DNA from 2 places in the Halomonas sp. BMC6 genome. Region 1 is predicted to be linked to the other one. Evidence: predicted binding sites of a transcription regulator. Region 1 holds the regulator's gene; the other holds the start of a gene.

Region 1 (4,938 bases):
GGCAAGCAGTGGGTGATCATCGACACCGTCGGCATGAGCCAGCGGGATCAGCGGGTCATCGAGCAAATTGCGCATTTACAGGGCGGGCAGTCGACCGTCAGGCTGGTGCTGCTGCTCAATGCCGCCAGTCAGCCGGAGACCCTCGAAGAAGTGGTGCTGCGCTATCGTCAGGCGGCACGTGCCGCTGGAGCCGAACTCGACGACTGCATCATCACCAAGCAAGACGAAGCCGGGCGGCTGGCACCCGTGCTGGATATCGTGATGCGTCACGGTATGCGCGTGCTGTTTGGCTCATACGGCCAGCAGGTGCCCGAGGACATGGCCGTGGCAACGCCCTCTGGGTTGATCGATCAAGCGCTATCTACCCGTGCTTCCAACGTTTCGGCGAACCGGTCCGCGCCGGTGAGCTTGCCGCGCTGGTCCCGGGACGTGCTGGGCCAAGGACGCAGGCTGTCGTCGGTCCTGACGCGGTTGCGTCAGCGGGTCGTCGATTTTCATCGGTTAGAGGCCGCCTGGGACATCGCTGCGTTGCCCAGCGTAGTGCAAGACCAGCGCCTGGAGGCGCTGCTGACCGGCGCGCAGGCCACCCATGACGCGATGGGCATCGTGTGGTCGCCAAGACGCAACGAGCGTGGCTGCGACTGGTCGATGCCGGACGTGGCGCTGAACGAACAGGGCGCTTGGCTGGCGCTAACGCGTTTACAGCACCGCCAACCGGCGGGATGGCAGCCACGCTTGGCGCACTGCCCGACAGACATTGCCGTCCACTTGCTGCCCGCTCTACCGGAGCCAGACACGCTGGCATGGCTCGCCGACCAACACTTGACCTGGGTCAGCGCCGTGTCCGCGAGTCAACGCGTACACTGTCAGGGCGAGCGCTACACCCTGCGCACGCTGTTTCAAGAGAGTACGCTCACTCACGCCGTGAACATTCGGTTTCGCGGGCAAGGTATGCAGCTGCTGACCGCCTACGTGGAGGCGACAGATGCCGCTGGCAACGCCGTGCTGGCCTGGGTCGGCGAGGTTCGCGATCCAGAGAGCAGCAAGCGCGTGGTGCGCCGCTACTGGCTGACGCCTGCCCGACTGGGAAGCGATGTGCTATCGCTGCTGGTCACCCAGTTACAGAGTGACGGGTTGTCGGCGCTCACCAAGCGGGCTTGGCAGCAGTTGAAAGAAGCGGATGGCGGCGAAGTGAGCAGTGAGCTGCGGCTACTCATGGCCAGCGGTGCCGCCGCAGTGGCGGGCCATTTGGACCTGGCCGATGACGAAGCGGCCCAAGCCTTACGGGCCGATCTGCTGCGTCTGCTAGGTACCCAGCGAAAACGCCGCGACACCGCGCTGCTGGACGCCTTGGTGCATGTATTGATGGCCCGCGATGCCATTCGTCAGCTAGGCAGTGTCAGTCGTGAGGGCTTGGTATGAGCGGTCAAGATCAAGCGGCGGGCCTGCGTAAATGGGCCGATCTGCAGCGCCAGCAGCGGGCCGCAGAGGACGAGCCGCAAGATGCCCAGGACGCAACAGCGGCTCCTGCCGCGCCCGTCACTGCCGAAGAGGCCGCGGTGCATACCCAGGACGCCATGGCACCCACGGTCGCCTCGGCCGCCGAGCCCGCGACGGTGACGCCACCGCGCCCTCAAAAACCGCTGGTCGTGGTAGGGCTCCCGAACACGGGGGCCGCGCAGGTGGATAAAGTGCGCGGCCGCTTGGGGCAGTGGTCTGCGTTGGGCCGCCAATGGGCAGGCGATCCCCAGGATTGGAAGATTCAGGTGGTCATGGCCGACACGCCGTCGCTGGCCACGCTGGCGAAGGCGCATGCCCGCTGGGCGCTATGGGTCAGCAGCGATGCCGATGCCTTCGCCAGTATGTATCGGGTGCTTCGCCAAGTGCGGGAGCACGGCGGCCCGCGACGTCTGCTAGCGCTCCACGAGCCGCACCTACCGCGCCAAGGGCTGCTGGAGAATTTGCGTGATGCCGCCGCGCACTACTTGGACATCGAGCTGCTACTGCTGGCGCGCTGAACGGCTGTCCGCCGAGGTGAAAATGATGCAGCATGGGGACCAACGTATGAGACCGATGGCCTTACCGGTGTGGAAAAACGTTGTACAGTCGTGCATTGGGCGGTTAGCGCTCGCCGCAATGCTGAGTGCTGCCCTGCTGTCGCTTGACGTACAGGCGGCGACCCCCGGCAGCTGGAGTCGCGACGTGCCAGGCGTACTGGTGGCCATGAGTGACCGCACCAGCAACAGTCAGGCGATTGCGCCACCGGCAGGCATCCCGTTGGGGGCGGCGACCCTGTCCCGTGTTCAGTGGCGGTTCGAGGCGCCTCCCAGCCAGCCTATCAACGCGTGGCTGTGTCACCCAGAGCGCTGTGTAGCACTGTCGGGCATGCGTGGCAGCACCACCGCGCTGGAAGGTGCGCTGGCGAATGCGCCGCTGCACTTCCGATTTGCCCTGTCCCCCGGCCAGCGGCCGGTACGCGTGCAGGGTTTACAGGTGATAGTGAACTATCAGTAAAGGTCGTTTAGCCGCGAGGCACGAGGATGTATACAGCACAAGGCAGGATCAAACAGAGTGAGCTGTTAACCCAATACATGCCACTGGTGCGACGTCAGGCCTTAACGCTGCAGGTAAGGTTGCCCGCGAGTATTGAGCTAGATGATCTGATCCAGGCGGGCATGGTCGGGCTGTTGGAAGCGCTGGGACGCTTCGACGCTGCCCAGGGCGCAACGTTTGCAACGTTTGCCAGCCAGCGGATTCGCGGTGCCATGATGGATGAGCTGCGCACCCGCGATTGGCTGCCGCGCAGCGTGCGCCGTTCGGCGCGGGCGGTGGATGACGCAGTGCGTCGTCTAGAGCAGCGGTTGGGGCGTCCTCCTGAAGAGGGTGAAATTGCCCGCGAACTGGAGATGCCGCTGAGCGAATACCAACAGCTGTTGAACGACACCAATAGCGGCCAACTGCTGCCGTTCGAAGAGCTGGTCGCCGATGGCGGCGAGCCCGCCGGGGACGATGCCCAGCACCGGCCGTTCGACCAGCTGCTCGACGAGCAGCAGCGGCAAACGCTGATCGAGGCCATCGAAGCACTGCCCGAGCGTGAAAAGCTCTTGATGGCGCTCTACTACCAAGAAGAGATGAATCTTAAAGAGGTCGGTGCCGTGCTGGGCGTCACCGAGTCGCGGGTGTCCCAGTTGCACAGCCAGGCGGTGAGCCGCCTGCGGGCGCGCCTGCACGAACACGATTAACCCTGGAACTCACTAACCCTAACCGGCGAGGAGCCGTTGATGAACCCATCTACGCTGATCGGTATCTTTGCCAGCATGTTGCTGCTGGTGAGCGTGCTGTTCTTTACCGCAGAGTCGCCCGAAAGTTTTATCAATTTGCCGGGTTTGGCCATCGTGATCACCGGTACGCTGGCGGCGACCTTCATCAGCTATCCGTTGAAGGAAGTATTGCGGGTGGTTCGTCTGGTGGGCTTGGTATTCCGCCGTGAAAATACGTACGTGCGCGACGACATCAACGAACTGGTCGCCATGTCGCGGCTATGGTTCAAAGGCGATGTGCGTGCCGTAGAGCGGGAGCTCGAGCACACCCGTAACCCGTTTCTGCGCACCGGCATCCAACTGGTGATCGCCAACACCAAAGAGGATGAGATTTTCGACATGTTGCGCTGGCGTATCGCCCGCTTGAAAGCCCGCGAACACGCCGAAGCGCAGATTTTTCGCACCATGGCGACCTACGCACCCGCCTTCGGGATGATTGGTACGCTGGTGGGGTTGGTCAACATGCTCGAAGTGATGGATGCGGGTGATCTGCAGGTCATCGGCCCGCGTATGGCGGTGGCGCTATTGACCACGTTCTACGGCATTTTGTTGGCCAATCTCGTGTTTAAGCCCATCGCGGTCAAACTAGAGCGGCGCACCGAAGAGCGTTTGATCACCATGAACATGGTGCTAGAAGGCATTTCTCTGATCACCAAGCGTCGCCTGCCATCGTTCATCGAAGAGACGCTCAACTCTTTCGTGGCGAACTACCATGATGAAATCCGTGACGCCAACGTCAAACCGCGTCCCGACGTAGGCTCCGCACTCAAAGGGTAATGCCATGCTCGACCGCGACTCACGGCATGCCCTGGAGCTGCCCGCTGCGGCGGGGGAGAGCGACGAAAGCTGGTTGACCAGCTATCTGGATGTCCTCACCCTGCTCATCACGCTGTTCGTTCTGCTGCTGGCCCTGACGCCGCCGGACGGTGGCGAAGGGGACGACAGCGATGCCATGCGTGCCGCCAACGCCGTGACATCGCTGCCGCTGGCCAGTCTCGCCACCGGTATCCACCCCCGTTATGATGGCTTGCAGCCTCAGATGGCAGGGCTGGATATACCCGGTGTGAGCGTCTCCCAGGGTCAAGAAGGGGTGACCCTGCGCATCGATGACAGCCTTTTGTTTCCCAGCGGGAACGATGTGCTAACGCCTCAAGGGCAAGATGTGTTAGAACGGCTCTCCTCCGTACTGGAGACCTTCGACGGTCAAATCTCCGTTGAAGGCCACACCGATAATGTGCCTATCTCGACGTCGCGGTTTCCTTCAAACTGGGAACTGTCGGTAGGGCGTGCCATTGCGGTCGTGCGCCAATTAGAACGGCAAGGCATTGCCATTTCACGTATGCGGGCGGTCGGTTACGCCGACACCCAACCCATGGAAAGTAACGCTACCTCGGAAGGGCGAGCAGCCAACCGGCGCGTTGAACTGTTGCTACGGCAGCAGGTCGAGGGGTAAAGCACTATCTCGAGGCTATCTTCGTGTCGAAGCATCACTCGCTACTCCAATCGTTTGGCGCCGTCATGGTGCTCGATGCTGAGAGTAAGCACATTCAAGCGGTCAGCCGTCATTTGACCAAGCTGCTAGGGGTGGTGGATCAAGAGCACCAGGCGCTGACGCCTG
Region 2 (4,938 bases), 400 kb from region 1:
CGCAGTCGTTCATGCACTGGGGCTTTATGGCTTGGGCAGTGCTGGGATCGCTCACCGCCGTGGTACTGGCCCACGCCCACTACGTGAAAGGCCAACCGCTGCAGCCGCGCACGCTGCTCTACCCGATTTTTGGGGAACGCCTGATGCGTGGCCCGCTGGGCAGCTTAGTGGATGCCTGCTGCGTGATTGCCTTAGTGGCGGGCACGGTAGGCCCTATCGGCTTTTTGGCCACGCAGGTGAGTTTTGGCCTGCATGAGCTGTTTGGCCTGCCGGAAGGCTACACGGGCCAGCTCATCATCCTGGCCGTGTTAGGGGCCATCTATGTGCTCTCTTCCATGAGCGGGGTGCATAAAGGCATCCAACTGCTGAGCCGCTTCAACGTGCTGCTGGCCTTAGCCATTGGCGCCATCATTGTGGTGTTTGGCCCCACGCTGTTTTTGGTGAACACCTACGTTTCCAGCATGGGCGCGTATGTCAGCGAGTTTTTCACCATGGCCACCATGACCGCAGAAACCGCCCCGGCGTGGTGGATGCAGTGGTGGACGGTGTTCTTCTTCGCTTGGTTTATTGGCTATGCACCGCTGATGGCGATTTTCGTGGCGCGCATTTCACGGGGCCGCAGCATTCGTGAAATGATTCTGGCGGTGGCCGTACTCGCTCCGATTGCCACCACCGTGTGGTTTACGCTACTGGGCGGTTCCGGCATTTACTACCAGTTGACGGGTGTGATCGATCTGACCGAAGCGCTCAATAACTTCCAGTTCGACGTCGCGACCCTCACGGTGGCGCAAGCGCTGCCCGGTGGCACCTGGATGGCGCTGGCGATTCTGCTGCTCACCACGATTTTCGTGGCCACCACCGGCGACTCCATGAGCTACGCGATCGCCGTCGTCGGCGCAGGCCATGATGACCCCAGCCCTTACATGCGCGCTTTCTGGGGAATCGCCATGGCACTGATGGCAGCCGTGCTGTTGTACATGGGCGCAGGCCAAATTAGCGCGCTGCAGCAGTTCATCGTAATCACCGCGATCCCGGTGTCGCTGATTCTGCTGCCTTCACTATGGAACGGCCCACAGGCGGCCTACGCCATGGCGCGGGAACAGGGCATCATCGACTAACGGTGATGGGCGGCTTCTAACTACAGCCCTTCCAGCAGCCGCAGAATCATCTGCGGCTGTTGGTTCACCCGGGTCAGCATGGCAATACCCACCTGCTGAAGCAGTTGGGCACGAATAAGGTTGGAAATTTCTTGCGCGTAGTCGGCATCTTGAATACGCGACTGTGCGGCGGAGGTGTTAATGATGTTGGTGTTGAGCCCGTCAATTACGCTCTCGAAGCGGTTCTGCACCGCGCCTAAATAGCTGCGCTGGCGGTCCACCTGCTTCATGGCCTCATCCACGACATCCATCGGTTTGGGCGTGGCCGAGCCATTATCTAATACGCTGAAATTATCCAACCCCAGCGCCTGACGCCCCATGGGAGAAAAGCGCACGCCAATCACATCCCCGGCGTTGGCCCCTACCTGAATATTGAGCGTTTTATCGCTCTCGATCAGCCGAATGCCGTTAAAGTTGCTCTGCTCGGCAATGCGATCGATCTCTTCCAACCGTTGGTCGATTTCTAACTGGATAGACGCCCGATCCGCTGATGAATTGGTGCCGTTGAGCGCCTGCACGCTGAGTTCGCGGATGCGCTGCAGGCTATCGTTGATCAGGTCCAACGCGCCTTCGGCGGTTTGCACCATCGAAATGCCGTCGTTGGTATTGCGAATCGCCTGGTTCATCCCGCGAAGTTGTGCGCCCATGCGATTGGCAATCGCCTGACCTGCCGGGTCATCCTTGGCGCTATTAATACGCAGCCCCGACGACAGACGCTCCATGGAGGTCTGCATCGCCTGCTGGCTACTGCGTAGATGGTTCATCACCAGTAGCGACGTGATATTAGTCGCAAGGCTGATCACGGGCGTGACCTCGAAATGAGCGCGACATGCGTGGTTAGCATCATTATCGACCGATAACCACGAAGCGTGAGGCCTATACCTCAATAATATCGCGCATGCGCGTACAGAGTTACGAAGCCGGGCTTGCGCTGAGCGAGCGCCCGCTGGCCGCCAGCACGTCATCGACTGGACCACGCACGTAATCATGCTGGAAGTAGCCGTCGTCCACGACGTCACCGTCCCAGGCCACGATATCCAAGTCCATGGTTCGCGGCCCGGATTTGATCGGCCCACGCACTCGCCCCAGGCGGTGCTCGACCTCTTTCAAATAGGCTTTGAAGGCATCACGCTCTAGCGTGGTGCGCACCACCAGCGCGGCATTGAGAAAATCGGGCTGCTGCTGAAAGCCGACCGGTGCCGTGCGGACGGCTTCGGAGCGAGCCACCAGTTCGCATTCACTGCTCAATATCTCTAGCGCCTGGGCGAAGTGGTGCTCTGGTTCAATATTGGACCCCACTGAAATCACGCACTCGTGGTACCGGGTGCTAGGTGTTGCATGTGACGACGTTGTTGGCATAGCGACATCCCAGATAAAAGCCGATGATGGAGTAACGAGACAAAGACGCTGACAAGATGCTTTCCAACAGCCGCGACGTTCACCGCGCCGTCATGGTTCGACGGGCTGATGTAAAGCGCTGATGCACAGCATCGAACCGCGCTTCCACAGAGTAGACCGTTGGCCATTTTGTTCAAGCTCTGTACAAGTTATTGACAAACGCTGCGCTCACGCAGAAAGTCTGGGGTATCAACGCGCGTCATTCACAACACAGCGAGGGATTCGTCATGCCAACATCTGCGGCACTTGTTACCGGCGGCGCCACACGCCTTGGCCGCCATTTTGCGGAAGCATTGGCCGACAAGGGCTTCGATATCGCCCTGCATGTCAACAGCTCCCGAGGGGAGGCCGAAGAAGTCGCCACGGTGATTCGTGGCAAAGGAAGGGCATGCGAGATACTTCCCTGCAACTTTCTGAGCGACTCGCTGGAAACGCTGATTCAACAGGCGAAAACACGTTTTCCCGGCTTGAACGTGCTGCTAAATAGCGCCTCGGCCTACGAACCTGCCCCCATCGCACAGACCGAGCTGGCCATGCTGGAGACCCAGTTTCGGGTCAACATGTTCACCCCACTGCTCCTCACACGCCATTTTGCCGATGCGGTAGAACACGGTCAGGTGATCAACATCATCGACAACAAAGTGGCCTACCACCAGTACCCGTATGCGGCGTACCTGCTTTCCAAGAAAAGTCTGGCCGACATGACCCGAATGGCCGCGCTGGAGTTTGCGCCACGCCTACGAATCAACGGTATTGCGCCGGGTGTGGTGTTACCGGCCTCACAACGCACGAGCGACTACATTCAGTGGCGTATCGAGGGTATTCCTGTGGATCACCAGGGTGACCCGGCCCATCTTGTACAAGCTTTGCATTACTTGCTGGATAACGCGTTCGTCGCAGGGCAGATCCTCTTCGTGGATGGCGGCGAGTCGATCAACCTGGAAGGTCGTCACTCCGAGAACTACCCTGGCCAGCGCTGACCCAACGCAATGAGGCCGCCCGAAGGCGGCCTCATGCACGTCACGATCTCAACGCTTAGGTTTCGTCGACATCGTCATGGTCCGGCTTATGGTGCTCCGGCTCATGCTGTAACGCGTCTTCGCTACGCTCTGACAACGGTGCCGTGTCGGTACGCTTCCGTTCGGCTTTTGCTTCCAGAATGCGCACGTTGGCAGGCGGTGTCTTGCCACCTTTGGTTTCACCAAAGTAGAGCGTGGTATGCGGGAACGGAATTTCGATGCCCGCCGCATCGAAGCGCAGCTTGACCAAGCGGTTGTAAGCACGGCCGACGGCCCACTGGTCGCCCGGCGTGGTTTTGATCACCACGCGGATGTTCACCGAGCTATCCGCCAGGGCCGTCACACCGGCCACGGTCAGGTCGGCCAACAGCTTGTTGCCATGCTCGTCGCTGGCCTTGAGATCTTCGAAGGCAAGCTGGAGCTGCTCGATGGCTTCGTCGATGCTCTCGTTATAGCCAATGCCGTATTCGCCCACATGGTTGCCGTACTCACGCATGTAGTTGGAGACGGTATCGACGCTGGAGAACGGTACGATATGGTACGTACCGGATAGGTCGCGAATCCCCACCGAACGAATGCTCAGACGCTCCGCCGTGCCGGTAATGCCACCCACGGTCACCACGTCGCCGGTATTCATGGCGTTCTCGACCTGAATGAACACCCCGGTGATCACATCCTGCACCAGCTTCTGCGCACCAAAACCAATCGCCAGACCCAGCACACCAGCACCGGCAATCAGCGGCCCGATGTTAATGCCGATTTCCGAGAGCACGATCATGCCGGTGATGGTCACCATAGCGATCGCCAGCGCATTACGGAACAGGCTTAGCAGCGTTTTGGCACGGGCAGAGGGTTCGCCATGCCCGGTTTCCGGGTTGAGCTTGTGCTCGATCAGGCTCGCCAGACCCAGCCATACGCCCAGCGACACCACCAGAATGACCGCCACGCTGATCAGGTTACCCACCAGGTTGGCACCGCGCTCGGAGGCGTACCAGGCGGCGAGGTCAAAGGCCCCCCAGGCATCCAGCACCACCATGATCACCGCAACGACGATCACCGTGCGCAGCACGCGCAACGCGTTGGGCACGTAGCTGTTCAACCGGACTTCCAGCAGCGGCAGCTTACGGCGCAGGTCATCAGAGAGTTGAATACGACGACCAATGGTCTGTGTCAGGAACGCAGACAGCAGCAGGCCCACGACCACGGCGCCGAGCGTCTTCAACGTCGCGAAGAGGACGAAGGGCAGCGCATCGCCAGGACGGGTCAGGGTCAGCACGAACACCATCAGGAAATAGATCAGCGCGAACAAATGCCATGTCCGGGCAAAGAGCTGCAGCGACACGCGGCTGGCCGTCAGCGTCGAG

Evidence for each region. The regulator FliA, encoded in region 1, starts transcription of late flagellar genes. The targets are predictions, from matches to a motif close to CTAAAGTTNNNNNNNNNNCNGCCGATA.
Region 2: the regulator FliA is predicted to act here: its motif matches at 2,005-2,031, upstream of AB6K10_RS02325 (flagellin).

The regions. Positions count from the first base shown of each region.
Region 1 covers NZ_CAXNSH010000001.1:914,196-919,133, forward strand. Annotated here, with positions in the region: gene flhF (flagellar biosynthesis protein FlhF) at 1-1,422, shown strand, start outside; gene AB6K10_RS04320 (hypothetical protein) at 1,419-2,018, shown strand; gene AB6K10_RS04325 (flagellar protein FlhE) at 2,065-2,514, shown strand; gene AB6K10_RS04330 (RNA polymerase sigma factor FliA) at 2,541-3,242, shown strand; gene AB6K10_RS04335 (motility protein A) at 3,282-4,097, shown strand; gene AB6K10_RS04340 (OmpA family protein) at 4,102-4,773, shown strand; gene AB6K10_RS04345 (diguanylate cyclase) at 4,797-4,938, shown strand, end outside.
Region 2 covers NZ_CAXNSH010000001.1:509,246-514,183, forward strand. Annotated here, with positions in the region: gene AB6K10_RS02320 (BCCT family transporter) at 1-1,118, shown strand, start outside; gene AB6K10_RS02325 (flagellin) at 1,139-1,960, opposite strand; gene folK (2-amino-4-hydroxy-6-hydroxymethyldihydropteridine diphosphokinase) at 2,070-2,516, opposite strand; gene AB6K10_RS02335 (SDR family oxidoreductase) at 2,783-3,535, shown strand; gene ybiO (mechanosensitive channel protein) at 3,591-4,938, opposite strand, start outside.